DNA from 4 places in the Rahnella contaminans genome. Region 2 is predicted to be linked to each of the others. Evidence: predicted binding sites of a transcription regulator. Region 2 holds the regulator's gene; each other region holds the start of a gene.
What was found. Region 2 encodes CRP, which controls carbon source genes, mostly activating them, when cyclic AMP is high. Its sites were predicted from a motif close to ATGTGANNNNNNTCACAT; they were not measured.

Region 1: GW579_RS10860 (iron-containing alcohol dehydrogenase) is a predicted target of CRP. The motif match lies at 4,239-4,256, and genes of this name have one in related genera.
Region 3: GW579_RS06535 (DeoR family transcriptional regulator) is a predicted target of CRP. The motif match lies at 4,060-4,077, and genes of this name have one in related genera.
Region 4: rhaB (rhamnulokinase) is a predicted target of CRP. The motif match lies at 2,620-2,637, and genes of this name have one in related genera.

Annotation. Positions count from the first base shown of each region.
Region 1 is NZ_JAADJS010000002.1:377,048-385,093, forward strand. It holds gene GW579_RS10845 (sialidase family protein) at 1-563, opposite strand, end outside; gene GW579_RS10850 (sodium:solute symporter family protein) at 566-1,981, opposite strand; gene GW579_RS10855 (dihydrodipicolinate synthase family protein) at 2,065-2,952, opposite strand; gene GW579_RS10860 (iron-containing alcohol dehydrogenase) at 2,996-4,132, opposite strand; gene dtnK (D-threonate kinase) at 4,327-5,673, shown strand; gene GW579_RS10870 (D-threonate 4-phosphate dehydrogenase) at 5,666-6,646, shown strand; gene GW579_RS10875 (DeoR/GlpR family DNA-binding transcription regulator) at 6,683-7,441, shown strand; gene speD (adenosylmethionine decarboxylase) at 7,514-8,046, opposite strand, start outside.
Region 2 is NZ_JAADJS010000004.1:358,924-366,969, forward strand. It holds gene GW579_RS18850 (YccS/YhfK family putative transporter) at 1-2,066, opposite strand, end outside; gene crp (cAMP-activated global transcriptional regulator CRP) at 2,128-2,760, opposite strand; gene GW579_RS18860 (OsmC family protein) at 3,123-3,530, shown strand; gene GW579_RS18865 (LysR substrate-binding domain-containing protein) at 3,532-4,443, opposite strand; gene GW579_RS18870 (MFS transporter) at 4,648-5,838, shown strand; gene GW579_RS18875 (amidohydrolase) at 5,854-7,038, shown strand; gene GW579_RS18880 (phosphoribulokinase) at 7,044-7,913, opposite strand.
Region 3 is NZ_JAADJS010000001.1:1,467,954-1,475,999, reverse strand. It holds gene GW579_RS06550 (ABC-F family ATPase) at 182-1,777, shown strand; gene moeB (molybdopterin-synthase adenylyltransferase MoeB) at 1,853-2,614, opposite strand; gene moeA (molybdopterin molybdotransferase MoeA) at 2,617-3,858, opposite strand; gene GW579_RS06535 (DeoR family transcriptional regulator) at 4,104-4,337, shown strand; gene tsgA (MFS transporter TsgA) at 4,410-5,606, opposite strand; gene xapA (xanthosine phosphorylase) at 5,616-6,449, opposite strand; gene GW579_RS06520 (LysR family transcriptional regulator) at 6,609-7,517, shown strand; gene tsgA (MFS transporter TsgA) at 7,608-8,046, opposite strand, start outside.
Region 4 is NZ_JAADJS010000002.1:201,148-209,193, forward strand. It holds gene GW579_RS10120 (L-rhamnose isomerase) at 1-1,031, opposite strand, end outside; gene rhaB (rhamnulokinase) at 1,028-2,512, opposite strand; gene rhaS (HTH-type transcriptional activator RhaS) at 2,855-3,682, shown strand; gene rhaR (HTH-type transcriptional activator RhaR) at 3,762-4,643, shown strand; gene rhaT (L-rhamnose/proton symporter RhaT) at 4,688-5,722, opposite strand; gene GW579_RS10145 (GGDEF domain-containing protein) at 6,321-7,415, opposite strand; gene GW579_RS10150 (DUF1435 domain-containing protein) at 7,820-8,046, shown strand, end outside.

The DNA of each region.
Region 1 (8,046 bases), on a different contig from region 2:
TCGCTGGAAATTTTGACCGCGCTGTCATCATTGTTGCCGACCCATTTTTCACCAGGTTGCGTCCGGCAATAAAACACCGGCAGCAGCCAGTCGCCGTTCGCGAGTACCGTTACCGGCTGGCGAATAAACGTGCCGGGCTGACCGAGCAGCGTGCCAATTTCGCCCCAGCTTTTGCCCAGATCCTGCGACTGACGAAAACGCACAATGGCGGTGTCCTGATTCCCCGATTTCTGCGCGGTGTACATCAGCCAAAGCACATTATCAGGAGCGAGAAACAGCACCGGATTCTGTTCGGAACGGCTGGCATCTTCAGAGAGTTTTACTGGCTGGCTCCAGACTTGCGCACCTTTTTCCAGGCGTGAAAGATAAATCGAGATGTCCGCGATCCCTTCCTGAGTTCCGGCAAACCACGTACACAGCAGGCTGCCGTCGGGCAAAGGCAGCAGATTGGCGGCATGATTTTGCGGGCAATCAGACGGCAACATGGCGTCCCGACGTGCGGCGTCGTTTTCCGGGATGTGGACTTTTCCGCTGCGTTCGACGGTTAACGTTTCAGTGGTCATCTTTAAGCTCCAGACTTTTGAATAATTTGTGCATTTTTACTTTTAACGGCTCGCTGCGGGATCAAACGGTCAATCACCATAATGATGGCCGGCGTGACCAGCGCAATGTACATATTGTTGATACCAAACGGATCGCCGAGTACATACCATACGGACGTCACGACGCAGGCACCGATCAGGCCGGCATTCGCACCGCGCGCGCTTTTGAAGAACGGCAGGTAGAAAGCCATGACCGCAACCACCGAAATCGAGAGGCGGATTGCGCGGGTGAAGAAGGAAAGTTTCAGCACTTCCGGTACCTGCAGTACGAAAATCAGTGGCAGGAAACCAATCAGCAGCGACAACCAGCGCGTCATTTTGAATTCACGCTCAGGCGTTGGATTACGGTAAGGCACGTAGAAATCCTTCACAATCAGCGAGGCGATGGCCAGCGCAACGGTACTGACGCTGACGAATATCGAAGCCACCAGCGACGTGGTCACCAGACCTGCCAGCCACGGATTCATGTCCTGAATAAAGACCGGCAGTGCATACAGGCTGTTCATGTCGGGGTGCAGGAATTTAGCCGCCACGCCTATCATGCCAATCGCCAGCGCAATCGGTACGCAGAAGAAGAACGCGACCCAGGTAGCACGCTTGGCTGACTCCGCGCTTTTGGTGGAAGAGATGGCCTGAATGACGAACTGTGTGCAGAAAATAGAACCGATGGTGCCAATCAGCCAGGCGAAGATGGTGCTGGCGCCAATGCTGCCGTCCCACGTCCAGTAGAAATCTGGCATCTCTTTGACCATCGGCATCACGCCACCGGTCATGTGCAAGGCGATGCCTGAAATCACCAGCACGCCGATGTACTTGATAGCGCTGTGCAGCATCGTCACCCACGCCATACCTTTCATGCCGCCGAACGCAAAGTAGAACGTACTGACGACGGCGGTGATAAAGGCTGCCACCGGCAGATTCACTTTCAGTACGGTAGAAATGGCCGCTGCACCGCTCACGTAGTTCCCGACGTTAACCAGCAGCAGGGCGTAAATCATGATGATTGAAATGATGTTCTTGGTCGTGTTGCCGTACTTCTCAGCAATTGCGCCCGAAATCGTGATTTTTCCGGTGTTATAAATGCGTTTGACCAGCAACAGACCAAAAATCGGGAAGCCGATGGCGGCACCCAAAATCGACCAGGACGCCGCAAAACCGCCTTCGAAAGCCGCCTGCGCCGTCCCGATGGTGGATTTGGCACCGATGTATTCCGACATCAGCAGCACGCCGACAATAAACGCAGGCATTGCGCGCGAACCTTCCATGAAATCGCCGCTGGTTTTACTGCGCAACCGGTAGGTCAGCCAGGTGGTGAACAGGATGTAGGCGAGCACAATGCCAATAATAATTAACGTATCTGATGAGCTAAATTCTTTCATTTTTTCCTCACACAGCGCGTAGGGGACCCTGCCTGCGCACTTTCATGCGCAGGAGATCGGTAGATTCGTTAGGTAAGGCGCGTTTAGCCGCGCAAATTAAATTCTTTTATGACGGTCAGGATCTTCTGTGTATCGTCCTGCGTGAATTCCACCGGATACCGGCTTTCACCCACGTTAAACCCGAGCATATTCACGGCTTTTTTAACCACGGCCGGTGAAAACGCAATGCTGTATAAATCGGTGCGGATCTTATTGATGTCTGCCTGAACCGCTTCGGCGGCGGCAGGCTGGTTTTCCTGCAGATGGTGGTAAACAGCGTTTACCTGTGCGGGGATGATATTGGCGATACCGGAAATGCAGCCGGCGCTGCCTTCGGTGAAACCGCGATAAATCAGTGAATCCGGCCCGGTCAGCACGTCAAAATCAGCAAACTGCTGGCTGACTTCGTGGAAACCGTGCAGGCTCTCGTACGAACCGGCACTGTCTTTAATCCCTTTGATATTAGGATGATCGGCTAGTACGCGGACTACATCTGGCGTCAGCGTATTACCGGTTCTTGCCGGAATGTTGTAGAGATACACCGGCACCGTCAGCGCATCGGCGACGGCGCGGAAATGCGCAATCAACTCCTGTGGGCGTAACGCCGCAAACCACGGCGTAATCACCGACACGGCACGCACGCCGAGTTTCTCAATCTGTTTTCCCAGACGAATGGTGTCGCGGGTAGAAATCTCGCCGACATGCGACATCACGCCCGTGTCATCGCCCGCGGCTTCGAGACAAATCTCTGTGACTTGAATTTTTTCCTGCTCGCTGAGCATAAAGAATTCGCCGTTAGTGCCGTTACAGAAAATATTATTTCCTGCCTGTTTTTGGCGTTTTACCTGCTGGCGCAATGCGTCACCGTCGAGTTCTCCCCTGGCGGAGAACGGCGTCACAATGGCGGTATAGACTCCGGTAATATTATTCATTTTATTCTCTTTACGTCGTTGTAATCGGATATGAAATAAGGGGTTAACGAATGCTGCGGTAAATTTCCGCTATTTGATTTTTGCTGACCGGCATCGGTACATTTTTAATTAAACGTTGTACCTCTATTGCCCCCTGCGACAAATAAGGAATGTCGTCAGGTGTGATATTCAGCTGGCTTAATTTGACCGGCAAATCCAGGCGATGAACCAGCGCGTCAAAATATTCCACCAGCGCATGGGATTTTTCTTCTTCACGTAATGTCCGGTCGGCATCTGGAATTAAGTCATAGGCCTGCGCAAATTTATTCACGGCTGAAGGCCTGACAAAAGCCATACAAGGTGCGAGCAGAATGGCATTCGCTACCCCGTGAGGAATGTGATATTTGCCGCCGAGCGGATAGGACATAGCGTGAACCAGATGGGTGCCCGCATGGGCAATCGATGCGCCGCCGTAATATGACGCCCACAGCATATTCAGCCGCGCCTGCAGATTTTCCGGTTCGGCAACGGCCGTTTCGAGGCTGGCAAACAGCTTCTTCATGCCGACCAGCGCGAAGTTATCACTGACCGGGTTAGCAATGACCGACGTGAAGCATTCGAACAGATGGCACAGCGCATCGATGCCGGTAGACGCCGCGATGCGCGCGGGCATGCTGGTGGCCAGTTCAGGCACCAGCGCAACATAATCGGGCAGCATGACCGGCGTGATAATGCCTATTTTGGTTTCCTTTTCGGGGATCGCCAGAATCGCGTTTGGTGTGGATTCTGAGCCGGTGCCTGCAGTGGTTGGGATCAGTAACGACGTCGTACGGTGTTGCGGTTTTTCGCCCGCCAGCAGACTGTCGAGCGTGACGGTTTCATCTCCGGCGCACAGAATCGAAAGCAGCTTTGCGACGTCCAGTACGCTTCCGCCGCCGACGCCAATCACCAGATCGACCTGCGGCTGATGCAGTGTTTTCAGGATAGCGGCGACGTCATGCTGGTTCGGTTCGGGCGGCACACTATCAATAATGCTCACCTCGCAGCCTGCGTTATCCAGCTGGCCTATCAGCGATTGCACCGGCGGCAGGCCAATAATGTTTTTGTCGCTGACCAGTAAAACCTGACGTTTTCCGGCCAGCAAGTAGCCGATGTCCTGTAATGACTGATAACCGCTGATGATCGTGCTGTCTATATTCATGCCTTTTTCCTGCCGTCTGAGTCTTTAGTAAGAGTGAGTTTAATCATCAAAGGTCGATACTCCTCACATCGTCAGGGCAATTTATAGGCGAAATTGAAGTTGAATAATTTGAACTTGCTCACATATAATCAATCATGATTGAATATAATCATAACCAGCAAGATTAACCCGACCTCATTCATCACGGAGCCACGATGGCCAAAACCGTAACTCATACAGCACTTCAGAAATCCGCCGGGCTGCTGGTGATTGCCGACGACTTTACCGGCGCGAATGATACTGGCGTGGCGCTGGTGGCGCAGGGAATGTCGGTATGTGTGCAGTTTGATGTCACTGGCAGCGTGGTAAAAGTGGGCACCGGTCATGCACTGATTTACAGCACCGACAGCCGGGCTATGAGTGCAGAGGATGCCGCGGAAAAAGTCACGCAGGCTGTGCTGGCCGGGTCACCGCTTTCCACTGAGAAAGGATGGGTCTTCAAGAAAATCGACTCTACGCTGCGCGGGAATCTGGGGGCAGAAACCGAAGCTGTGCTGATGGCACTCGATTGCCCGCTGGCGATTATCGCGCCCGCCGTACCCGAACTCGGGCGAGTGATAAAAGACGGGCTTTGCTACGTGAATGGCCGCTTACTGACGGAAACTGAATTCGCCACAGACCCGAAAACGCCGGTCAGCACGGCCAGCGTCGGCGCACGTCTGGCTGAACAGACGTCGCTGCGCCAGCATCACATCAGCCTTGAGGTGCTGCGTTCGGGGGATTTTCAGGCACAGCTTTTCGCGCTGACGGCCTCGGGTGTTCGCATTGTCGTGGCCGACAGCCAGTCCGCAGAAGATCTGAAACTGATTATTCATGCCGCAGAAAGTTTGCCATTCAGACCGCTGCTGGTCGGTGCTTCCGGCCTGAGCCATGCGCTGGCGCAACATTGCCTGACGCCGCAAACCTCGCCTGAGAATATCACTGAACGCACAGCCGCACCGCTGCTGGCGGTTGTCGGCTCAATGAGTGAAATCGCGGCGCAGCAGATTACTTTTGTACAACAACACCGCCCCGTTTCACTGATTGATATTGATGTTCTCCGGCTCTTCTCTGCGGATTCAGACCGGCTGCTGACGACGCTTTCTGCTGAAATTCGCCACGCCATCGCAGAGGGCAAACATTGTTTTATCCGTACCCGTCAGAGTGAAGAGCAGCGGCATTCCGTTGCCCAGTTTTGCCAGCAAAATCACATCAGCCGCCCGCAAATGGGCGGGCGCATTGCCGTCTTTCTCGGGCAACTGATTCAGAACGTTTTACAGCAACCGGAGACGAAACCGGGCGGACTATATCTGTCCGGCGGAGATATTGCGCTGGCCGTTGCCCGGGCGCTGGGTGCGAAAGGATTTGAAATCAAAGGACAGATTGCAGGCTGTGTTCCGTGGGGATTTTTACTCGACAGCCCGCTTAACCGTTTGCCGGTTATGACCAAAGCGGGTGGGTTCGGCACTGAAAATACGCTATTTGAAGTTTTACGCTTTATTGAGGAGAAATTGAGTGACTAAAATTATTGCAGTAACCATGGGTGATCCTGCCGGTATTGGCCCTGAAATTATCATTAAAGCGTTAGCTGAAGGTGAGTTGTCCGGTACGCCTGCGGTGGTTGTCGGATGCGCGGCGACTTTCCGCCGGATCCTCGCTCTCGGGATCACGCCAGCCGCTGAATTACGCATTATCGATGACGTTTCGCAGGCACATTTCGCGCCGGGCGTCATCAACGTGATTGACGAACCACTGGCGGATCCGCAGACGCTGGTGCCGGGAAAAGTGCAGAAAGAAGCGGGTGATCTGGCCTATCGCTGTGTGAAACGCGCCACCGAACTGGCGATGGCCGGACACGTTCAGGCCATCGCTACCGCTCCTCTTAATAAAGAAGCGATGCATTCTGCCGGGCATATTTATCCGGGTCATACGGAATTGCTGGCGAAACTAACGGGCAGCCGCGATTACGCGATGGTGCTTTACACCGACAAGCTGAAAGTCATTCATGTCACCACGCACATTGCCCTGCGCAAGTTCCTCGATACGCTTAACGCCGGGCGCGTGGAAACTGTTATTCAGATGGCAGATACCTTCCTGCGTCGCGTCGGTTACGAAAACCCGCGTATCGCGGTGGCGGGTGTGAATCCGCATGCCGGTGAGAACGGATTGTTCGGCGATGAAGAAATCAGGATTGTCGGGCCGTCTGTGGAAAAAATGAAAGCTAAAGGCATTAATGTTGCCGGGCCTTGTCCGCCGGATACCGTGTTCCTGCAAACCTACGAAGGGATGTATGACATGGTGGTGGCGATGTATCACGATCAGGGACATATTCCGCTGAAACTGATGGGATTCTATGACGGCGTGAACATTACGGCGGGCCTGCCTTTCATTCGTACGTCGGCAGACCACGGCACCGCATTTGATATTGCGTGGACAGGAAAAGCCAAGTCTGAGAGCATGGCGATCTCCATTCAGTTAGCCGTACAACTGGCGTAATTCTGCGCCAGCGGCGCAGGGAAAAAAGGAATCACGTTGACCGGACAAAGCCGCCTCGATCAGATTATGGATTATCTGAAAAGCCATAATCTGGTCACCGTTGAACAACTGGTTGCCGCTATTGCGGCCTCCCCGGCGACCATTCGCCGGGATCTGATCAAACTGGACGAGCAGGGTGTCATCAGCCGCAGCCACGGCGGTGTGACGCTCAACCGCTTCATTCCCAGCCAGCCGACGACCAATGAAAAGCTTCAGCGCAGCCTGCAGGAAAAACAGGCCATCGCCGAAGTCGCTGCTGCTATGGTAAAACCGGGCGATGCCGTCGTTCTCGATGCAGGCACCACGATGCTTGAACTGGCGCGCAATCTGACCCATTTGCCTCTGCGGGTCATTACAGCCGATTTGCGTATCGCGCTGTTTTTATCGGAATTTAAACAAATCGAAGTGACCATTATTGGCGGACGTATCGACGACAGCAGTCAGTCATGCGTCGGCGAGCATGGCCGCCGGTTGCTGCGCAGCGTCTATCCGGATATCGCGTTTATCAGTTGTAACTCGTGGAGTTTGGACAAAGGGATCACCACGCCGACAGAAGAAAAAGCCGGGCTCAAGCAGGATCTTGCCGTTAATGCGCGCCGCAGGGTGTTGCTGGCTGACAGCAGTAAATATGGTGCGTACTCGCTTTTTTGTGTCACGCCGCTGGCCGGGATGACTGACATTATCACCGATAAAGGTCTGAACTCAGAAATCAGACAATTGCTTTTAGAACAGCCATTTACGCTGACTCTGGCCTAAAGCTAGCTGAAAATTCACGATAAAAAAAGGCCGGACATCCCGCGATGCCCGGCCTTTTCTTTTATGTGCCGATCAGACGGCAGGGAGATTCCGGCCGTAGTAGATTTCCTGCATTTCTTTGTACAGCAAATCGGTGATTTCCTTGCGTTCCTGCCCAGTCAGTTCTTCCGGATTTGCATTAAACAGATAATGCTTGAGATCGAATTCTTTCAGTAACATCTTGGTATGGAAGATATTTTCCTGATACACGTTGACGTCCATCATCTTGTACAACCCTTTCATGTCCTGCGACATAAAGTTCTGAATCGAATTGATGGAATGGTCGATGTAGTGCTTCACGCCGTTCACGTCACGGGTAAAACCGCGGACGCGGTAATCAATGGTGACGATGTCAGATTCCAGCTGGTGGATTAAATAGTTCAGCGCTTTCAGCGGTGAAATCACGCCACAGGTGGACACTTCTATGTCGGCGCGGAACGTACACAGTCCGCCTTCAGGATGGCTTTCCGGATAGGTATGCACGCAGATGTGGCTTTTATCGAGATGCGCAACCACGGAATTCGGCAGCGGGCCAGGATGCTCGGTGGTATCGACATCACTGGGGT
Region 2 (8,046 bases):
CGCGTTAACCAGATCCCATGATGTGGTCTCTGCTTCCACGCCAGTGACGAAATAGTATGCATCACACTCAGATGCGATATCACCCTCCGCAGGTGGCGTTCCATTTCGGTCAGCGGCATATCCGGATGCAGCTCCGGCGCATTAAACAAGGTGTTCTCACCACCGGGCCCGTCGTAAAGCAACCGCTGCTGACAGCTTTGCAGCGCGATTTCGCAGGTCTGCAAATACTCCGTCGCCAGTTTCTCCGGCAGCATGTAGTGCTCGCGGGCGAGAATAGTCATCGCATTGATGTGCTCGACAATAAACTGACTGTGCGTCACCCACAGACGCATATCCGCCAGATAATGCGAGTTAAAGCCCGGTTCCTGCATTGCCTGATTCAGTGAGGTGAACAGTTTATTATGCGCCTGATTGACCTGCATTCGGGTGTAAGCGAGTTTCGCGGCATCCGGATTTTCCTCAAGCAGCAACCGGATTGCGTTCTGATAGGTTTCCAGCGCCTGATGCGCATTCTGGCGCAGCAAACCGCTTTGCCATTGCGGCCACAACCAGATGGTGCCGCCGAAAGCCAGCGCACAGCCGATCAGCGTATCTATCAGCCGTGGTACGAGAAAATGTACGCCATTCATCGCCAGCAGTTGCAGGGTATACACGGCTGTCACTGTCATACCTACCATTGCCAGCCCGTAGTTTTTGCGTAAAACCGTGTAGGACAACAAAGTAATCAGCAGCATGCAGAGCAACGTGGTGCTTTCGGGTAATTCCAGCTTCAGCAATCCGGATGCAATCAGTAATCCGGCCAGCGTCCCCAGCGCACGGTGCTGGATACGTACGCGCGTGGCGTTATAGCCGTTCTGGCTGACCAGCATGATGGTCAGCAAAATCCAGTAGGGCTTGGGCAGATTGAAAAACAGACCAAGGCTGCTGCCAATCGCCAGGATGATGCCAAGCCGGGCAGCATTGCGCAGCGCGACCGATTTAAAGGAAAGATAACTTTTCAACGCCGGCCAGAAAGGTAAGCGGGGCTGAGTGTTCATCAGATCGCGTCGGTACAGCGGACGTTGTGTCCGCAATAAACGCGCAATGCGGCTGAAATGGTAATAGCAAAATTGACCGACCGGATTCTCCGGATTGCGCGCGGCTATTTTCTCCAGCGCGGCCAGTTCGTTGGCCATCGTAAATCGCCCGGATAAACGGTGATAAAGAATGTCATCAGCGATGACCCGCAGACGGGCGGAGATCACCTGCGCATTACGTCGTATAACCGCTTCGGCGTGGCTTTCTTCCACCAGCTTTTGCACTTCTTCCGGCTGATGCAGGCTCACCGTGATGTGTTCCTGCAAATCGAGTGCGACCTGAAAACGCTGGAACAGTCGCTTATGGTGATGATGATGTCCGTGTTGCGGCAGCATGTGCAGTTGCTGATAAAGCAGGGCAATCAGATCGATAACCTGTTGCTGACGCGCCAGCAGTGGCGGTAGCGCGGTTTCAGGATCGGTGTGTTGCGTCAGCAGGCTGTATTTCGCCTCGAAGTAATCTGCCAGTTGCAGATAGAGCTGGCTGAGGGTTTCGCGCATCGGTTGTTCTTTTGAAATACGAAACCACGCCCAGTTAAAGATACCGTACCAGGCGGTGCCTGCGGCGAACAGCGCCGGAGCTTGCCACATCGGGCGCAGACCCACCATGCTCAGCGTGAAGATGGTCGCCACCAGCGCACCGGGCAACAGACGCGCATGCAGCGGGCTGATTTCACCGGTCACGCCCAGCAGTAACGCCAGCGAGAACATGATGAGCGGCAGGGGAATGTGCCAGCTTTCCAGCATCACTTGCAGCAGAATGCTGCTCAGGGCAAAAAGCGTGCCGCCGACCATCAGACGTTTGAAAAAGCGTTTGTGTGGCGTATCCAGACCCGCGACATTGCAGCAGGCGGGACACAGAGAGAACAGCAGACCCATTTGCAGATTGCCAAAAAGCCAGCAAATGCCAACAGGCAGGCACAACACCAGCGTCTGGCGCAGCGCGTAGTTAACTTCGGGATGATAGAACAGTCTTCGCCATAGCGTCATGCGTAAAGCTTAGCCCATAAAAAAGGCGCGACAGTTAGCTGCCGCGCCAATTTCTGAGGGATTAACGTGTGCCGTAAACGACAATCGTTTTACCGTGTGCGGAGATCAGGCTTTGATCTTCCAGCATTTTGAGAATACGTCCGACTGTTTCACGTGAACAACCGACGATTTGGCCGATTTCCTGACGGGTGATCTTGATTTGCATCCCGTCCGGATGGGTCATTGCATCAGGCTGTTTAGCCAGATTAAGCAAAGTTTGCGCGATACGGCCTGTTACGTCGAGGAAGGCAAGGTTGCCGACTTTCTCTGACGTCACTTGCAGACGGTTTGCCATCTGCGCGGAAAGACGCATCAGAATATCCGGGTTTACCTGAATCAGCTGGCGGAATTTTTTATAAGAAATTTCAGCCACTTCGCAGGCAGTTTTAGCACGCACCCAGGCACTGCGTTCCTGCCCTTCTTCGAAGAGTCCCAGCTCGCCGATGAAGTCACCTTGGTTAAGGTATGACAGTATCATTTCTTTGCCTTCTTCATCTTTAATCAGGACGGCAACCGACCCTTTCACGATGTAGTACAGCGTTTCGGCTTTTTCACCTTGGTGAATCAGCGTACTTTTAGAAGGATACTTATGTATATGACAGTGAGACAGGAACCATTCGAGAGTCGGGTCTGTTTGTGGCTTGCCGAGAACCATTTGCTATTATCCTCTGTTGTTATCGCTGCCCAAAATCACAGGGCTCAGAGTTCCCTGTACGGCACTTACTTTAAAAAGCGCCCTTTCAGCATATAACTCCCCAGAAATGCTGCAAGCGGATGTCGGAGTGAAACAGCCTGATTATTGCTGTTAACACCGTGGGTTCTGTTCTTAAACCGCAAAAACCGTCACCGCAATTTACTGGAAAGTATGTTTCGGCTTTGTTTGTAACACAGGTTTGCAATGCTGTCTTCTGTTGTCTCGCTTCAGCATGATGGCGATCGGGTTACGTTGCCAGTTTTTGGGTGAAAGGGTAGTCTGAGGGGAAAATTTGACGAATTTATCCACCGGGAGAAGAGCACATGCACGCACGCGTAAAATGGGTAGAAGGGCTGACGTTTTTAGGTGAGTCAGCGTCGGGCCATCAGATCACAATGGATGGTAATGCGGGCGACAAAGCCCCGAGCCCGATGGAAATGTTGCTGATGTCGGCGGGCGGTTGCAGCGCGATTGATGTAGTGTCTATTTTGCAAAAAGGCCGCAACGACGTGCGTGACTGCGAAGTGAAACTGACGTCTCAGCGCCGCGAGGAAGCACCGCGTCTGTTCACGCACATCAACCTGCATTTCATCGTCACCGGCAAAGACCTGACGGATAAAATTGTGGAACGCGCAGTCAGCCTGTCTGCGGAAAAATATTGCTCCGTTTCCCTGATGCTGGGCAAAGCCGCGACAATCACCCACAGTTTTGAAGTAGTGAACGCCGAATAAGTCACGACCAGTGATACGACTGGCACTGACTTCGCAGTAAATCCAGAAATCGCCGCGCGGCAAACGTCAGCGGCGATTTCTGCGAATAGAGCACGCAATATTCCGCTTCCGGCAGCGTATCGATATTGAGCAGGCAAAGCCTGTCCTGTAAGCCGAACGGCGCGCGCATGGCCTTCGCCACAATCGTCAGATAATCCGACTGCAACACCATATTCAGCCCGCACACTACCGAATCCGTTCTTACCGGCGTTTCCCCGGCTGGTGCGTTAAAGCCGTTCATCGAAAGCTGAATCTGCTGGTAGTAACCCATATCCGTTTCCGGCAACACCCAGCGCGCGCACTGCAATTCGTCGAGCGTGGTGGCATCTGCCAGCGGATGCCCTTGCCGCGCAATCACGCCAAAAGGGGCGCTAAACAGCGGCTCACGCACCAAATCCTCCAGCGGAAAACCCGGCCCGGCGGTCCCGACGGCAAAATCGAGTTTCCCTTCACGCAGCGCCGGTAACAGCGTCGAAAGCTGGCCTTCTTTAATCAGCAGTTTGGACTGGGGAAATTGCGTTTTGAACGCTTCACTGAGGGCCGGAAATACCGTCAGCGCCAGCAGTGATGAAAACCCGATAGCCACCGAACCCGGCGAATACTGATTAATCTGCCGGATCTCATCCGCCGCGCGTTCAAGTTCTTCGAGAATAAACTGCATGCGCTGCGCAAAGGCGCGGCCGGTTTCCGTCAGCGCCATGCCCTGATTGCCGCGCACGATAAGCTGAGTTTCAAGCGTTTGTTCCAGTTCCCGCAAGGTTCTGCTGACCGCGGGCTGCGACTGATTCATCGCCCGCGCCGCGCCGCGAATACTGCCGCTGCGGATAACCTGCTGGAAAACCTTGAGTTGCTGCAATTTCGGTAAATAACGCATGTCGCCTCGCTTGAAAGCCCTATCAGTAAAAAGCATCACCCGCCCAAAAATTGCATCTTATGGCAAACCTGTAAAGCTGATAGCTTCAGATTTGGAATAAATAATGCGTTGTTATTCAGTTGATTACGTGATGCATGTCGCATTTTACTTTTCGCCCGACAGTGAGAACTTCTGACGCGGTGATAACAAAAAGGGATATCCGCTATGAAAAGTCGTTCCCTGATGATCTTCCTGCTGTTCGTCGGTTATGCGGTGGTGTATATCGACAAAACGGTGATGGGGTTCGCGCTGCTGCCGATTGAGCGCGAATTTAACCTGCAACCAGAGCAGCTGGGTTACATCACCGGCATTTTCTTCCTGGCCTATTCGCTGTTTCAGATCCCCGCTGGCTGGATGAATGACCGCTTCGGCTACAAAAAAGTACTTGGTATCTCGCTGTTTTTGCTCAGCGGGTTCGCGCTCTGCTTCGGTTTGCTGGGATTCAGCCTCGGTTTGCTGGTGACGTTTCGCTTTCTCTCCGGCGTCGGACATTCCGGTTATCCGTGTTCCTGCGCCAAAGCGGTGGTCTCGAATTTTGATGTCGGGCAGCGCACTTTCGCGCAGTCCGTATTGCTGTCATCCGCCGGTCTGGCGATGACAGCCGGGCCGCTGATTGCGGTGTACGCACTCGATACGCTCGGCTGGCGCGGATCATTCTCTATTCTCGGCCTTCTGGCGTTTGCGATTGCCGTTGCGATTATCATTTTTGTGCCGAACCCTCCGAAAGCAGAAGCCCGTAACGGCGTAGCGACCGGCTACCGTGAGCTGCTTAAAAATCCGATTGTCGTGCTGCTGTTCGTGTCGATTTTCTGCATCAACATTCCGTCTTACGGCCTGATGGCGTGGCTGCCTAAATATCTGGTTCAACAGCGCGGAATGTCGCTGGACGTTTCCGGGCTGGTGGTCGCCACCGGCGGAATGGGGATCTGGATTTCCTCGCTCGCGACCGGCTGGCTGGTCGGCCGTTATATGCAGGGCAAAGAGCCGAAAGTGATTTTTTGCAGCGCACTGCTCAGCGCGCTGTGCATCTGGCTGGTCTACACCTCCGGGTCGGCGGTGACTGCCGGGCTGTTCCTGTTCCTCGGCTATATCTTCCTGATGGCGGCATTTGTCACGGTGTTTACGCTGCCGATGAAACGCCTGCCGCCGGAAGTGATGGGTGCCGCAATGGGGATTATCAATACCGGCGGAACGCTCGGCGGATTCGTGGCGCCGATTGCGATGGGCTATCTGATCACCGTGACGCACGGGTATTTTTCGACATTTGTTTTTCTGGCGCTGGCGATGGTGGTTGCCGGGCTGGCGATTTTGCCGCTGACCCTGAAACCGCGCGCAGCGTTGCGCGACATGGCATAACTGAGGAGAAGTCTGATGACATTTAATTTTGAAGCGATGCTGGCGGAAGTCAAAACGGATGTTTTGCGCTGGCGCAGACATATTCATGCGCATCCTGAGCTCTCATTTCAGGAACATAAAACGGCGGATTACATTGCGGAACAGCTGGAAAGTTTTGGCGGCCTGACCCTGACGCGGCTGACGCCCAACAGCGTGGTTGCCGATCTTAAAGGCGCTTATCCGGGGCCGATGTATGCGCTGCGGGCGGATATCGACGCCCTGCCGATTCAGGAAGAAAACGATGAGCCGTTTTGTTCGACGGTGCCGGGTGTCATGCATGCCTGTGGCCATGACGCGCACACCTCGATGTTATTGGGTGCGGCGAAAGTGCTGACGCAATGTCAGTCCGCGCTGCACGGCTCGGTGCGGTTTATCTTCCAGCATGCGGAAGAGTTGCCGCCGGGCGGGGCGCAGGAACTGGTGGATTTAGGCGTGCTCGACGGCGTGGAGAAAATCTTCGGCCTGCACGTTATGCCGAATTCTCCGACGGGCGAGGTTGGCCTGAAAGAGGGCGTGTTCTGTGCGTCCACCGATAACTTCGACATCACGATTACCGGCAAAGGCGGACACGGTTCGATGCCGCATTTGTGCATTGATCCGGTGGTGATTGGCGCGGAAGTGGTGACGGCGCTGCAAAACGTCGTTGCGCGCCGCATCGATCCGCTTCAGGTGCCGGTGCTGACCATCGCCACCTTCCAGAGCGGGGAGAGTTATAACGTCATTCCGGAACGCGTGAAACTCGCCGGAACATTGCGCACCCATCACAGCAGTGTGCGCGAGCAGGTTCCGTTGCTGATGGAACAGATTATTTCGGGGATTACGGCGGCGCACGGTGCGACATACGAACTGCGCTGGACGCGCGGCTATGTGAACGGTGATAACCATCCTGAGGCCTGTGCGATTGCGCGTCAGGTGATCGAAAAAACGCTGGGGCCACAGGCGCTGCGCGAAGTCACTCAGCCGCTGTTCGGTGGTGAGGATTTCTCTTCCTATCAGCAAAAAGTACCGGGTTGCTTCCTGTTTATTGGCAGCGGGAATGAAAAAATTGGCGCGACTTACGGTGTGCATAATCCGCGTTTTCGCCTCGATGAAGAGGCGTTACAGATTGGCGTCGCACTGCATGTCGGGTTTATCCGTCAGTTGCTGATGAACGACGCCTGAGTTCGTTACTCGATTTTTTTACCTTCCATCAGGCGCTGCACCAGCGGCGCCATAATCAGCTCCATCGCCAGTCCCATTTTCCCGCCCGGTACGACCAGTGTTTTAATGTGCGAGATAAACGAGCCCTGCAACATCGCCAGCAGATACGGGAAATCAATGTCATCGAGTCCCTGGAAATGGATCACCACAAAGCTTTCATCCAGTGACGGAATGGCTTTGGCAGCAAACGGGTTGGAAGTGTCGATTGTCGGCACGCGCTGGAAGTTAATGTGCGTGCGGGAAAACTGCGGCGTGATGTAGTTGATGTAGTCGTCCATCGAACGCACTACGGAATCCATCACCGCCTCACGGGAATGCCCGCGCTCGCCGGTATCGCGCACCAGTTTCTGGATCCACTCAAGGTTAACGATGGGCACCACGCCGACCAGCAGATCGACCTGGGCGGCGACGTCAATTTTGTCCGCAACCACGCCGCCGTGCAGGCCTTCGTAAAACAGGATATCGGTCGGTTCCGGGAGCGCCTGCCACGGCGTAAAGGTACCCGGCACCTGATTGTAGGGAACGGCTTCATCATAAGTATGCAGATATTTGCGCGAACGGCCTGTGCCGGTTTTGCCGTATTCGATAAAGCTTTTTTCCAGCAGGCCAAAGTCATTGGCTTCCGGCCCGAAGTAACTGATGTGGCGCCCGAGGTCACGGGCTTTGCGGATCGCCGCATCCATTTCAGGACGGGTGAAATGGTGAAAACTGTCCCCTTCCAGCTCCGCGGCACGCAGGCCAAGTTGTTGAAATATTTTACGAAAGGCCACGCTGGTGGTGGTGGTGCCTGCACCGCTCGAACCGGTCACTGCAATAACAGGATGTTTGGCTGACATAATGCGCTGTTCTCCATAAAGGTGAGGCAGGCAGGCGTACCGCGGTCTTTTCTGTGGTCGAAGACCTGGCGGTATCGCTGCGCATAATTAAGCCTATTGTTACCATATTTATTCGAGAAGTGACAGGCGACGA
Region 3 (8,046 bases), on a different contig from region 2:
GGTTAACCCAAAAAAACCCGGCTGATGCCGGGTTTTTTGCATTTCTGACCCTCTGATAATCCTGCGCATAACACACTTTTTTAGCTATTGAGTGAAAAATGAACACAACTACAGGCGATCCCATCGCGCCGTTGTGGCATAATGCGCGCCAAATCACATTTCCCAATGAAGAGCGAGCGTTGTGCTAAGTACTTACAACATCACCATGCAATTCGGCAGCAAGCCGTTATTTGAAAACATTAACGTCAAATTTGGCGGCGGTAACCGCTATGGCCTGATTGGCGCGAACGGTTGTGGTAAATCCACTTTCATGAAAATCCTCGGTGGCGATTTAGTGCCATCAGGCGGCAACGTGGTCCTCGACCCGAACGAGCGTCTGGGTAAACTGCGCCAGGATCAGTTTGCATTCGAACAGTTCAGCGTGCTGGACACCGTGATCATGGGCCACACCGAATTGTGGGAAGTGAAGGAAGAGCGCGACCGCATTTATGCAATGGCAGAAATGAGCGAAGAAGACGGCTACAAAGTGGCTGATCTGGAAGTCGCTTACGGCGAAATGGACGGCTACAGCGCCGAATCCCGCGCCGGTGAACTGCTGCTGGGCGTTGGTATTCCCGTTGAGCAACATTACGGCCCGATGAGCGAAATCGCACCGGGCTTTAAACTGCGCGTATTGCTGGCTCAGGCGCTGTTCTCTGACCCGGAAATTCTGCTGCTCGATGAACCGACGAACAACCTGGACATCGATACAATTCGCTGGCTGGAACAGGTGCTGAACGAGCGTAACAGCACCATGATCATCATTTCGCATGACCGTCACTTCCTGAACATGGTCTGTACGCACATGGCGGATCTGGACTACGGCGAGCTGCGCGTTTATCCGGGCAACTACGACGAATACATGACGGCGGCAACGCAGGCTCGTGAACTTCTGAGTGCCAATAACGCCAAGAAAAAAGCGCAAATAGCCGAGCTGCAATCGTTCGTCAGCCGCTTCAGCGCCAACGCCTCCAAATCTAAACAGGCTACTTCCCGTGCCCGTCAGATTGATAAAATTCAGCTCGACGAAATCAAAGCGTCCAGCCGCCAGAACCCATACATGCGTTTTGAGCAGGACAAGAAATTGTTCCGTAATGCGCTGGAAGTGGAAAAAATCACTAAAGGTTTCGACAACGGTCCGCTGTTTAAAAACCTGGGACTGATGCTGGAAGTCGGCGAGAAAGTCGCGATTCTGGGCGCCAACGGTATCGGTAAATCCACCCTGCTGAAAACGCTGGTGGGTGAGCATGAGCCGGAAAGCGGTTCAGTTAAATGGTCTGAAAACTCAAAAATCGGTTACTACGCGCAGGATCACGAATACGAATTTGACGATACCCTGAACGTTTTCGACTGGATGAGTCAGTGGAAATCCGAGAAAGACGACGAGCAGGCTGTGCGCGGTGTTCTCGGGCGTCTGCTGTTTGGTCAGGACGACATCAAGAAGAAAGTGAAAGTGCTTTCCGGTGGTGAGAAAGGTCGTATGTTATTCGGGAAACTGATGATGCAGCGTCCGAACATCCTGATCATGGATGAACCAACCAACCACCTGGATATGGAATCTATCGAGTCATTGAACATGGCGCTGGAAATGTACGAAGGCACGCTGATCTTCGTTTCTCATGACCGTGAATTCGTCAGCTCGCTGGCGACGCGTATTCTGGAAATGACACCGACCCGTGTGATTGATTTCTCCGGTAATTACGAAGACTACTTACGTAGTCAGGGTATTAATACGTAATCGTTGATTCTGATAAAAAAGTCCGCAAATTTGCGGACTTTTTTTTACCTGAATTTCAGCGACAGACTCTGAGAATCAGCAATCCCCGCATACCTCGCAACCCGGATCTTTCATCAGGTTCATCTGGCGAAATTGCAGCGTCATGGCGTCGTACATCAGCAGTTTTCCGCGTGGCGTTTCGCCGAAGTGCGTCAGCAGCTTGATGGTTTCCATGGCCTGCAAACTGCCGATGGTGCCGACCAGCGGTGACATGACGCCGGCTTCGACGCACGTCAGCGCGTTTTCACCAAACAGACGGCTGAGGCAGCGATAGCACGGCTCGCCGGGCTGCCATGTAAACACGCTGAGCTGGCCTTCCATGCGGATGGCAGCACCCGAGACCAGCGGTTTTTTCTGCGTAAAACATTGCTGATTGAGCTGATTTCGCGTCGTGACGTTGTCAGTGCAATCGACCACCACGTCGCAGGCGGCAATCAGTTCGTGCAGCATTTCGTCATCCGCCTGAGCATCAACCTGATTCAGCTGAATGTGCGGGTTAATTGCCGCCAGCGCCAGCGCGGCGGATCCCACTTTCGACATGCCGATTCTGGCATCGGTGTGCAGCGTCTGACGTTGCAGGTTTGAGAGCGAAACCGTATCGAAATCCAGCAAGGTCAGCGTGCCTGTTCCGGCGGCTGCCAGATATTGCGCCGCCGCACAGCCCAGACCACCCAGACCAACAATCAGCGCGTGGCTGGCTTTCAGCTTTTCCTGGGCATCAAAATCAAACCCTTTCAGCACGATCTGGCGGTTATAACGCAGGGTTTCAGCATCCGTCAGTTCCGGCAGCGTCGCCATGATCAGCTCCTAAGCAGGGCGTTGAAAGGTTCGATTTCTACGATTTCGCCTGCGGCGACGTTTTCGCGCTCACGTTCAAGCACCACAAAACAGTTTGCGAGGCTGAACGAACTAAAGACGTGCGAGCCCTGATGGCCGGTGGTGCGTACTTCGAGCTGGCCTTCGGCATTTGTGCTGAAAATACCGCGCTGGAAATCCAGGCGTCCGGCGGATTTCTTTAGCGGTGTCACGGCTTTAGCTTTCAGGCGCGGCGGGAACTTCCAGGCGGTGTGGCCGGAAAGCTGAGCGATAAACGGTTGCACCAGTTGATAAAACGTCAGTGCAGCAGAAACCGGATTACCCGGCAGACCGCAGAACCAGCTGTTTTTCAGTTTTCCGAATGCAAAGGGTTTACCCGGTTTCATCGCCAGTTTCCAGAAACCAATTTCGCCCAGTTCATCGAGCATTTGCTTGGTGTAATCCGCTTCGCCCACGGACACGCCACCGCTGGAAATCACCAGATCGGCAAAGGCATTGGCTTCTTCAAAGGCTGTGCGCAGCGCCTGCGGATTATCGCGGATTATCCCTAAATCCAGTACGGTGCAGCCGAGCTGTTCGAGCATCAGACGCACGGCGAAACGGTTGGTGTCGTAAATCTGGCCTTCCTCTAACGGCGTCCCGACGGGTTGCAGTTCGTCCCCGGTCGAAAACACCGCGACTTTCAGCGCCTTCCAGACGTTAACTTCCGTCACGCCTAAAGAAGCCAGCAGTGGCAATTCAGCTGCGCCGAGACGCACACCGGCAGGCAGCACGCTGTCGCCTTGTTTGATGTCGTCGCCGGTCAGACGGATATTCTGGCCTTTATGCACTTCTGCGGTAAACCGCACGCCCGCTTCTGACACGTCGGCCTGTTCCTGCATGATCACCGCGCCGGCACCTTGCGGAACCGGCGCGCCGGTCATGATGCGGATACAGGTTCCGGCAGGCCATTCACCGTGGAAAGGCGCACCGGCAAAGGCTTTACCTGCCACAGGCAGAACGGCGTCTGTGTGCAAATCGGCGCAGCGCACGGCGTAACCGTCCATCGCGGAATTATCAAAAGGCGGGACGAAAACCGGGGATTTCACCGGCGTGGCGGTAATGCGGCCTGCGGCGGCAGCGAGCGGGAGAGATTCGGTATCTTTCGCTGTTTTGGACGGGACATAAGCGCGCATTTTTTCCAGCGCTTCTTCCAGCGAGATCAGACCGGCAGTATTGAATTCCATGAAAATTCCTTTGAGGTTCATCCCGGCGGGACGGGTGTTTTCACCGGAACCGGGCGGGGATTTGGAGCATGCGCATAGTATGACAGAGAAACGCGGCGAACCAAAAATTGCGGAAGGCGTAAAAACTTCGTGGGGATTCCTGAAAAATTGAGATCGATCCCAAAATTAACAATGTAACGCAGGTATGATGGTTTCCGTTATTTGTGACATGGGTCACACAACTGTCAAATATACAGGAATAACCGGTGCTTAAAAAAAATCGCCATCAGGCCATCCTTCAGTTGGTAGAACAGCATGAAGTGTTACAGGTAAGCGAACTGGCACAATCGCTGGATGTAAGTCTTGAAACCATTCGTCGTGACCTGAGTGAAATGCAGGATAAAGGATTGATTCTGCGTCGTCACGGTCGAGCCCGTCGTCTGGTTGCTCAGCCTGAAACATCCTGGCTCAACAGTTTGCAGCGCTGCCCCCAGCTTTAATCGTGGCAGTGAAATAAGAAAAGGGAAGGCTCCGCAGAGTCTTCCCTTTTTTATACACAATATTTAAGAAAATCAGTGCGACGGTTGTTGCTCCAGCGCTTCGGCTTTGCTGTTGACCGAGGCAAAAATCAGCGCCGCCAGCAGGAAGACGTAAGCGATGGTCGCAGTATTCAGTGCCCAGAATAACCCGTACTGGCTGTACACCAGCGACGACAACGTGGAGAAGATCAGCGTCCCGATGGTGCCGATAGTCAGCAAGGCTGACGTCAGCGTTGGCGGCGAATTTCTGACCTGCAAACTGCCGTAGCTCATGATGCCTGAGAACAGGCCGGAATTGCAGAAGCCAAACAGACCAGCGCAAATCAGGATAAGCATCGGGTTCCCGCTGTTGGCCGCCACGGCCAGGCTCACCAGCCCGACACCCGCTGAAATCAGCAGATACGTGCGCAGTTTCACGAAGCGAACGGTGAACTGATTCACAAACAGGCCGATGGATTTCACGGTCCAGTAGGTCGTGATGTAGAACGCCGCGCGGTCAGCCGCCATCCCGAAATGCTCTTTCAGCCAGCTTGGCAGCCACATGGTGAACACCGGTTCCGCCAGCAGGAAAGCAAACAGCGCGAAGCACAACACCCACACCGAAACGCCCCAGCGGTCGTGCTGCTGGCCGGTTGATGATTCTTTCTCAGCAGCCTGCGGAATCGACGGGAATTTCTGCCCGGCGCACAGCACGATCATCATCAGGCTCAGCACCGCCATGACGCCGTACATCGCCAGCCAGCTTGCGCCATGCTGGAACAAATATCCCAGCAGCAGCGACAGAATCACACCCGCCAGTGCAAAGAAGAAATCGGTGAGAATCAGGTTCGCCGAGCGTTTCTTCGGATCTTCATTGATGCGTACGACCAGATAGCTGCCGATGGACATCATGATGCCGGACGCCGCGCCAATCAGGAAAACGCCGATACCGAACATGGTGATGGTCGGCATCAGGAACAGCGCGATGCAGGTCAGTACAGAGACGGTTGAGCCGGTAATCAGCTGTTTGCCCAGATTGAATTTGCGCATCAGCACGCCGCTTATCATGATCGGCAGGAACAGGCCGATGTTCATCAGCGTAAACATCTGTCCGATAAATCCGGGGTCTTTGCCAAACGCCTGCGACACCGGGCCGATTACGATCCCGAGCGTTGAAACCAGCGCACCGGTGAAGAAATAACTCAGCCAGGAAATCATATTGATCCGCTGGCGGTTGAATGCCTGTTCCATAGAAGTCCCTTATTTCCCAGCCGCTGACAGGTCGGCGAAGAACGCGCGGATCAGTCGGGTGAAATCACCCACCGCCAGTTTTGCGCAGCTCAGGGTTTGTTCGTGGGAAAGCGGGGTGTCGGATAGACCTTCGGCAAAGTTAGTCATGGCAGAAACCGCCAGCACTTTGAGGCCGCAGTGTCGCGCGGAAATTACTTCCGGCACGATAGACATGCCGACGACGTCGCAGCCGAGGGTTTGCATCATGCGGATTTCCGCAGGCGTTTCGAAGTTCGGGCCGGTGTAGGCGGCGAATACGCCTTCTGCCACGTCGATATCCAGTTTGCCGGCGACAGCGTGAAGCTGCGCGCGCAGATCTTTGTCATAGGCGTTCGCGAGGCTGAAGAAGCGCGGGCCGAAACGGTCGTCATTCGGGCCAGCCAGCGGGGATTCCGGCATAAAGCTGACGTGGTCGGTGAGCGCAACCAAACGACCCGGCGCGACTTCTTTGCGCATGGATCCGGCGGCGTTAGTCGCCAGCAGGAATTCACAGCCCAACAGTTTGAAAGTGCGGACGGCGCTGGTCATTACCGACATACCGTGGCCTTCATACATATGGCCGCGGCCTTTCATGCACATTACCGGTACACCTTCGAGATGGCCCAGAACCAGTTCACCGGCGTGGCCGACGACGCTGCTTTGAGGGAACCCCGGCAGGTCGTGATAAGGAATGGTAATCGCACCGGACATATCGTCACACAGCGTGCCGAGGCCGGAACCTAAAATAAGCGCGGCGCGTGGGATAAAGCCCGGGGCACGCTGGCGGATAATTGCTGCACAGTCAAACGCGTTGTTATTGAGCATGATCACTTCTCTCATTATTGACAGTAGGGTTGAGTTGAAGGCAATGCTAGGGTGAGCGGCCTGTGGCGTCTAATACCGTTCGCCGCCGGGATTTATAGTCAAAATCTATAAATCCAATACGCTAATATTTAAGGGAAAATAAATGTTGCTGGAGAAAATGTGACGCGACCATTCACCGATTCAGTTTTCGATCTCGGCCAGATTAATCTCCGCCTGCTGCACTACTTTCGCGTCGTGGCCGAGGAACTGAGTTTCAGCAAAGCGGCGGTGCGGCTCAATATGTCGCAGCCGCCGCTGAGCCTGCATATCAAAGAGCTGGAACATCTTCTCGGTACGCCGCTATTTCTGCGTACCACCCGTTCCGTGTCGCTGACACCGGCGGGCGCGGCGCTGATGCGTGAAGCAGGGCTGATGCTCGACAGCATCAACCGTTCCTTGCATCAGGTACGTAAGATTGGCCGGGGGGAAATCGGGCATATTCAGTTTGGTACGGTGGGCACTGCCGCCTGGGGGCCGCTGATGCCCGTGCTGAACAATTTCGGCAGGCATGCGCCGGAAATCAGCTGGTCGATTACCGAACTTACGCCGGTTCAGCAAATCGACGCGTTGCAGCTGCAAAGGATTGATATCGGTATCTGGCGAGAGGCCAAGCTGGCGCTGCCGCAGGGGTTATCGAGCAAGCTGATGGGGCGTGAGAACGTGGCCGTGGCGCTGTCAGAGAATCATCCGCTGGCGATCAGAAACAGTGTGGCGTTCAGCCAGCTGGCGAATGAGGATTTTATTCTGATGCCGATGAACACGTCGAGTCTGGGCAGTTATTTATATTCGATGTGCCGTCAGCACGGTTTTCTGCCGCAGGTGAAACAGCAGGTGAATGAGCCGCAGACTGCGCTGGCACTGGTGGCGAACGGTTACGGAATTACGTTATTGCCGGAAAGTTATGCACGGATCCACTGGCCGGGTGTGCGATTTTGCGCGCTGACGGAAATGCTGCCTGCCGATCTCTACGCAATTTATCAGGCGGATTCGGTGACACCGGCGACGGCGCGGTTTCTTGATCTGCTCTGATTCATTTTGCTTCTGACAATTCTCAGCCAAAAAATAAAGCCGCTGGAACTTTGAACTTTCCTGCGGCTTTTTCACAACTCAGTCTGTCATTCAGCCGACAGACATTTCGCGATGAATCTTTTCTGCTTTACTGCGGATACCGGCAATGATCACCGCCAGCACCAGAAGCACGTAAGAAACGGTGGCGATATTCAGCGCCCAGAACAGGCCGTATTCGCGGTAAATGAACGAAGAGAATGACGCGAAAATCAGCGTGCCGACTGACGCGGTGGTCAGCAGGGCAGAGGTCAGCGTTGGCGGTGAGTTTTTCACCTGCAGGCTGCCGTAGCTCATCAGGCCGGAGAACATCCCTGAGTTACAGAACCCGAACACGCCCACCGCAGCCATTACCAGCGCCGTGTTTTCGCTGTGCGTCACTACGCACAGGCTGATTAAGCCGACAATCGCGGAGGCAAAAAGGAACGTACGCAGTTTGACGAAACGCACGGTGAACTGGTTAAGGAACAGGCCAATCGCTTTCACCATCCAG
Region 4 (8,046 bases), on a different contig from region 2:
TTGCGGGTGCCAATAACCCAGGCGGCGATGCGGTTGATGGAAGCGTCGAAGAAATCCAGCCCGATATGCACGCGGTTGAACAGGTTATGGCGCACGATTTCGCTGGCGATGGCCTGCGTTTCGTCATCCAGCAGCACGACGTGGTCGCTGTCCCAGCGCACCGGACGGCTGACGTGCAGCAGCAGGCGCGGCACATACAACATGGCGGCCGAGATTTTGTCGGAGATCACTTCGGTCGGATGGAAATGCCCGGCATCGAGGCACAGCGCGGTGCCGCGGCTGGCGGCGTAGCCCAGATAGAATTCGTTGGAGCCGACGGTGTAGCTTTCAGAGCCGATGCCGAAAAGTTTGCTTTCGACGGCGTCGATGTGTTCGGTGATATCAAACTTCTCGGCAATTACTTCGTCGAGCGCACTCATCAGGCGCTGGCGCGGTGCCAGACGATCCACGGTGACATCTTTCATGCCGTCCGGAACCCAGATATTCATGACGGAAGGCGTGCCCAGCGCGCGGCCAAAGGAGGCGGAAACGCGACGGCTGGCCTGACAATGTTCAATCCAGAACTGGCGGATTTCCGGATTGGCGCTGGAGAGCGTGAAGCCGTCCGCGCTCATCGGATGCGAAAAACAGGACGGGTTAAAGTCCAGACCCAATTTGTTTTTCTTCGCCCAGTCGACCCAGCCGGTGAAATGCTTCGGTTCGATTTCATTGCGCGGAACCGGATTATCGGATTCCAGATAAATAGCATGCAGATTCAGGCGATTAGGGCCGGGGATCATTGAGATCGCCAGTTCTAAATCCGCCCGCAGCTGTTGTGCATTCCGCGCTTTGCCGGGGTAATTGCCGGTCGCCTGAATACCGCCGGTCAGCCCGCCTTCCGGATTTTCAAAACCCGCGACGTCATCCCCCTGCCAGCAATGAATGGAAACCGGCAGGGAATCGAGTTGTTTGATTGCAGCTTCGGCATCAATGCCCAGCTGGGCAAAACGTTCTTTGGCTAGCGTCCATGCGTGATCGATAGATGAAGTCATACTGCGAGCTCCTCATTGGCGTGACAGAGCGCCTGAAAACGGCGCCAGTGAATTGGGAAATCCTCGTGAATACGGGGGAGGTAATGGCGTTGTTCGAAATTCGTGGCGACAATGCGACGAAATTCAGCGGCATCTTTTACGGCATCAAGGGCCATCAGCTGGCAGCCGATATTGCCAAGCGTGGAGGCTTCAACCGGCCCGGCGCTGACGTTTACCTGACAGGTGTCTGCGCAAAGCTGGTTCAGGAACTGGTTCTGGCTGCCACCGCCGACAATGTGAATGTCGCGAAGCGGCTCGCCTTGCAGCTTCGCCAGCTGAACGGCCACCTGCCGGTACAACATGGCAAGACTGTCGAAAATACAGCGCGCCAGTTCAGCCGGTGAGACCGGAACCGGTTCTCCCGCCTGCCCGCAGGCTTCGCGGATGGCATCGACCATTGACGGCGGATTGATAAAGCGGTCTTCGTTCGGGTTAATCAGATAGGTGAACGGCGGGACGTTTTTGGCCAGCGTAATTAATGAAGGCAGGTCCTGAATATTCAGTTCGCGGCAGACGCGCTGGAACAGCCATAACCCCATAATATTGCTCAGTACGCGGTAGCTGCCGTTGATGCCGCCTTCATTAGTGACATTGTCGTGCATCGCGCCGACGTGATTGAACGCTTTCGGGCTTTCGATGCCCATCAGCGACCAGGTGCCGGAACTGATATAGGCGCTGTGCGTGCCGGTGAGCGGCGCGGCCACGACTGCGCTGGCGGTGTCATGCGTGGCGACACTGAAAACGGGTACGCTGCGGCCGCGCGGGCTGTGCCACAGGCCGGGAGAATGGCCGGGCTGGCTCGGTTTTGTCAGCCATTGACGCGGTACGCCTGCCAGTTTCAGCAGATCTTCATCCCAGTCGCCGGTGGAAATATTCAGCATCTGCGTGGTGCTGGCGTTGGTGTATTCCTGATTCAGCTTGCCGGTAAGACGGTAAAGGAAATAATCCGGGATCATCAGCAGATGCGCGGCTTTTTCTACGACCTCAGGATGCTGTTCGCTCAGTGCACGCAACTGATAGAGCGTATTAAACGGCATAAACTGGATGCCAGTTTTTTGGTAAATCGCTTCGCGGCTCAGCTGTTGCTCCATCCGCGCCATGACGCCTTCGGTGCGGTTGTCGCGGTAGGAAACGGGCAACCCTACACGCTGGCCGTATTCGTCGATCAGGACATAATCCACGCCCCAGGTATCAATGCCGATACCGTCGAGCTGAATGCCCGACGCATCCAGGCGGTTCAGCCCCTCGAGAATGTGCTTTTCAAGCGCATCAAGATCCCAGGTTTCGTGACCATCTACGTGCATCAGGTTATTGGGAAAACGGTGAATTTCTTTCAGCGTCAGCGTTGCTGCCGGGTCTGCATCGTGGCGGGTAAACGTCGCCAGCATTACCCGGCCGCTGGAAGCGCCGAGGTCAATAGCGGCAAGATGGTGAGTTCTCATAGCGGCCATTCCTTATTGAATATGCGGCCAGTGTAGGGGAGGCGTTGCAGGGTCACCTTCCGGTGATTGCCATCGGTTTTGACGGGATGGCAGCATTAAAAAGGTAGATGCGAGGCAGATCACAGATCAGCCGAAAGCTGGCGCTGGCGAGGTTTTGCAAACGGGGATGCGGGCGGGGCGGGCGACTGTGATCTTCGCCGCAGATCTGTTGCGTGAAGGGGTGAATCTTAAAAATCTGACCGTTTATGACGTTTTTCACGCCGCCGTTTGAAGGCAAGAACGGCACGCGCAGGGTAGGGTGGTTTTCCGAAGCATCATGATTTCCTGAACCGGAGGCGATAAATGACGTTACTGAAGGGTGATGATTATTTTGCGGCACCTGAGCTGACTGTGACGGTTGAGCGGCGTCTACCGCAAGACGTTTTCCCGGAGCATTACCACGATTTCCACGAGATTATGCTGGTGGAAAGCGGATCGGGCGTGCACATCTTTAATGACAATCCGTATACCCTGACCGCCGGAACGGTGTGTTTTGTCCGCGCCAGCGATCATCATTTGTTTGAAAACGTGGATAACCTGCGGCTGACCAATGTGCTTTTCCGTTCGCCAAAAGCGTTTCGCTTTATTCAGGATGTCGGCCATTTTCTGCCACAGGAGCATCACTATCAGTCGCAGATCCACTGGCAGCTCAGCCCGTGCGTGTTGCATCAGGTTCTGAACTGTATCGCGCAGCTGGAAGCGCTGCCCGCCAGTGTAGAAATGGAACACATCGCCACGCGCGAAAGCCTGTTTTTACAGTTGCTGATCCTGCTTTATCAGGACTGTTTTCAGCCACAATTGCGAGATACCTCGGAAAACAAGGTTAACCAACTTTTGCAATGGCTCCAGTCACATTACAGTGAGGACGTTAACTGGACCGAGGCCGCCGAACGTTTTTCGCTGGCGCTGCGCACGCTGCACCGGCAGATGAAGCATTACACCGGCATGACGCCGCAGCGGTATCTCAACCGCCTGCGCCTGCTGGAAGCCCGCCGTCGTTTACATCACAGCGATCAGAGCATTACGGATATCGCTTATGCCTGCGGGTTCAGTGACAGTAACCATTTCTCGACGCAGTTCCGTCGGGAATTTTCGGTGTCGCCAAAACTCATGCGTGATCAGCTACGTTAAGCGGTGCCTCTCGTGCGCTCAGGTTTTTGCCTGAGCCGCCTCGTTTATCTTGCCGTCAAACGGGTATGGGATTGCTGCTATGTCTTTAAGACTCAATAAAAATGACCTCTTTCTGACCGGGATGAACTCGGTGGTGGTAGAAGAGCGCCATCCGCAGGCGGATTTTCCCACCCATGACCACGATTTCGATGAACTGGTGATCGTCTGGCGTGGCAACGGCATGCATATCTGGAACGATATTCCCTATCCCATTACCTGCGGCGACCTGTTTTACATCAACGCCAGAGACCGGCACAGCTATGAATCGGCCAATGAACTGGCGCTCGATAATGTGCTGTTTTGCCGCGAACGTTTCCGGCTGGAAGCCGACTGGGCGCAATTATTGCCGGGAGAAAATGCCAGCCAGGAACAGCGTTACTGGCGGCTGAGCACGCTCGGGATGTCCGTTTTGCGCGATAAAGTGGATGAGCTGGCGAAGGAGTGTATGAAATCCGAGCCGCTGTCTGTTCAGCTGAGCGAAGCGTTGCTGATGCAGCTGGCGCTGCTCTTGCTACGCTTCCGGCACCGGCCAGACAGCGGTGTGTTGCCCGACGCACATCAGCTGGATTTATTGCTTATGGCGCTGCGGGCAGGCATTGCCGAACCGTTCCATCTGGAGACGTTTTGTCAGCAACATCAGTTGAATCCCCGCAGCCTGCGCGCGTTATTCAAGCAACACACCGGGCTAAGCGTGATGAACTATTTGCGCCAGCTCAGGTTGTGCCGGGCAATGAGTTTGCTGCGTTATGGCAACAAGGCGATCGGTGACGTGGCCGCCGAATGCGGCTTTGACGACAGTAATTATTTTTCCGTGGTGTTCAACCGTGCGTACGGTGTTTCGCCGAGGGATTACCGGCAGCGGTTTATTGCTCAGGCCAAAAAGACGCCGCCGCAGCCTTTTTCGCTGATTGCGGCGGATTGATAACGGCAAAGCACGCTCTGCCGCCAGGGTTTACGGTGGAAAAATCAGAGTGCCATTCCCAGCCCGACGATATTGGCAGCCAGAATAATCACCAGCGCACCTAGGCAGAGAATGCGAACCGGTTTTCTGCCGACGCGGGCCCATTCTTTCAGAACAAGACCGATGATTCCGCCACACAGCACGTAGAAACTCATGTGCAACATCCAGCTCATGTAGTCGTATTCGATGGGAATGCTCGCGTGTCCCCAGGCGTAAAAGAAGAATTGCAGATACCACATGGTGCCGCCCAGGATGGAGAACAGGATATTGGCCACCAGCAGGGATTTCGCCACGGACATGTCTGCCCTGAATGAAAGGTTTTTTCGTGTCGCAAGACGGATGATGCAAAAACCGAGGTTGACGAGAGCGCCGCCGCCCATGATCACTACATAACTTGGGAGGGCAACGTAGAGCGGGTCGATGCCCAGTGCGCGTGCTGCGTCGTGCATCGGCACCGCTGCACTCATCGCAAACGACATCCCGGCGGAGAAAATCCCGCACATCACCGCCAGAATCAGCCCTTTTTTCAGGTTAAATTCTTCCGCCTGAATCCCCAGCGCTTTCTCTTTCAGATAACCCGCATAACTGACAATCGCCACGCCAATCACCGCCACCAGCACGCCGAGCAACGTTAACCGGCCACCGGCGGTACCGAACAGCATACCGATTTTGCCTTGCAGGACCGGGGTCATCAGCGTGCCGATAATCAGGGTGATCCCGATGGCGATGCCGATCCCCAGCGACATCCCGAGATAGCGCATCGTGAGGCCGTAGTTGATGTTCCCGATGCCCCACATCGCGCCGAACAGGAAAACCGGCAGCAGGGTGGCAAAGCTGAACGAGCCGTAATACGCCCAGAAATCGGGCAGAAGTACGTAGCTCAACGCCCACGGTAAAATAATCCAGGAAAAGAAACCGCCCAGCGACCACATGGTCTCCCAGGACCAGCTTTTCACTTGCTTGAAAGGTGCATAGAAGCAGGCTGCGCTGGCCGCTCCTATCAGATGCCAGATAATCCCTAAAACTATCGAACTGTTCATACACCGGACCTTTTGTTATGTAGAGAAACAGAGTGGTAATGAGGTGAATAAGCCTGCCGTAACACGCTGATCCGTCAGAAGTCAGTACGGCGGGTGGGCAACAGTGTAAGAAGTGTTCGATCAGGGAGCCTTCCGGTCAGTGCCACGGGAAAATAGCCTCTGGCACTCGCCGGAAGGTGGGCGTGAGAGAGTTCACAAATTTTGAAACAGGCTAAATAATGGCGTTAAAACAATAAAGTAGACGGGTTTTGTAACATAAAACCTGGCGGGAAAAAGCAATATTCTGTGGGGGCGATGAGAAAACAACGTCGGGATTAGGATTATTTTTATACATCTTATTTTTGTGGGGATTTACAAAATGAAAGGGTTATTTAAGCAGGGCGTTCAGTCAGGCGGGTAACAGGGTTTTGTAACATTCAATAAGGTAAACAAGCTGTTTAACTTTCAGCCTGAACCATTAATCAGGCCGAAAGTTGAATGATTATGCAGTGATAATGAATGAGCGCACTTTATTATCGAACAGGGCGGCAGCATCATTACCGCTGGCAAAAATAATAACAATGAGCGCGCTGTTATCAATGCTACTTTCCGGCAATTATCAGGCTAATTTTTCTTCAGCGATTTCGTGGCGCTCATTATTCTCTTCCCATGCATAAAATATTTTATTACGCCCGCTATTTTTGGCTTTATACAGTGAGGCGTCAGCGTTGCCCAAGGCACTAATAAAATCGCCCTCTTCCAGCGCAGCTAACCCGGCGCTGACGGTAACGTGAGTCGAGACCTGTGCGTTAAACAAATGCGGGATATTCAGGCCCAGAACCTTATTCTGAATGCGTTCTGCCATCCGGATTGCGTGTTCCTGCTTCACGTTCGACATCAGCACCAGAAACTCTTCTCCGCCATAACGAACGACCACATCCCGCGAACGTACGGCGTCACGAATGGCGGCAGAAACGCGCACCAGCGCCTGATCGCCCATGCTGTGGCCGTAATTGTCGTTGTAGGCTTTGAAGTGATCGATATCGAGCAGCATCACGTAATGGCCGGAAGCCTGATTAAAGAGGGTTTCCAGCTTGTTCTGCAAACCACGGCGGTTGTACAGGCCGGTGAGCGGATCCAGCATACTGAGATCGCTGAACTTTTCCCTTTCGCTGTAGAGATTCGACACCATGCGGCGGGTGAATTCGTCGCTACGTTTGAGCATCAGGTGATGCAGCCACAAACCAATCAGTGGCAACATAACGGTGAACAGGATATGCCCGATGTGCTGAAAGTCATCCAGGAAGATGACGCAAAGAGTGGAAGGTACTGCATGCAGGCAAAAAGCCAGAAAATTATCTGACAAAGCGATGGCGCTGATAAAGAATATACTGAGTAAGCTGATCACCAGATAATTTTTATCTGTTTGCCCGACTTCCTCAAAACGTAATGCTATTTGCCAGGCCCATAACAGACCGACAATCACAGAACACATATTCAGATGTGAAGAGTAATTTTTCTTACTGAAAAAAGAAAATATTAACCCGCCACAACAAAGTGCAAAAATCAGTATCAGCGGGAAGGGGGTCGCCGCTGCATTGTCGGGGGGATAAACCATCGAAAATAGCGCCGTGGCACTATTTAAAAAAAAGAATAGGAGCATCGCCAGCCGATGTTTGCTTCTCAGCAGTTCATCATAGGAATGAGATATCATCAAATTTACTCTATTTAGCGTCTGTTGTTCTGAATAGATAAAGATTCTTATCGCCCTATACCGCGTGCTTATTCCATTAAGACAAGTTCCATGCAGGCAGGCTAATGGTTTTAATAGGTAATTATTAGAATTCTATAAATATAGTTTTTTCAGTGACTATTATAAAAAATTTAATTAGCCGGGTTTCACTAATTTGGTTTAACACCTTTAAAATTAGCACTTTTGTACGCAGGTGTCACCCAAACGGAGTATAAGACCGCAAATAACTGCGCAGACTTTACCTTAAAGGCGGGCGTGCTGGCAGACGGGCGTTGTGTCGTCTGATTTATTGCGGGGGGTGTATGGTAAATGAGAAAAAATCCTATATGATATTGGTTCTCATTATCAGCATTTGGAGCAGGGTTATGATACCGGCAATTGTCATGGCATGTGGGATCTGGGCGGTTGTGTGGATGCTGGGTAAACGTCTGACCAGTGGCTGGGGGGTATTGCTGCCTTGCGCGCTGATGCCGTTGCTGGCGCTGGCACATATGACGTTGGACCAGCTGCGCGTTCTGGTCGTGGTCGCGATGCTGGTGACGCTGGGCATGCTGTTCCACCGGACGCTGCGCCATTATCTGCTGCTGCCCTC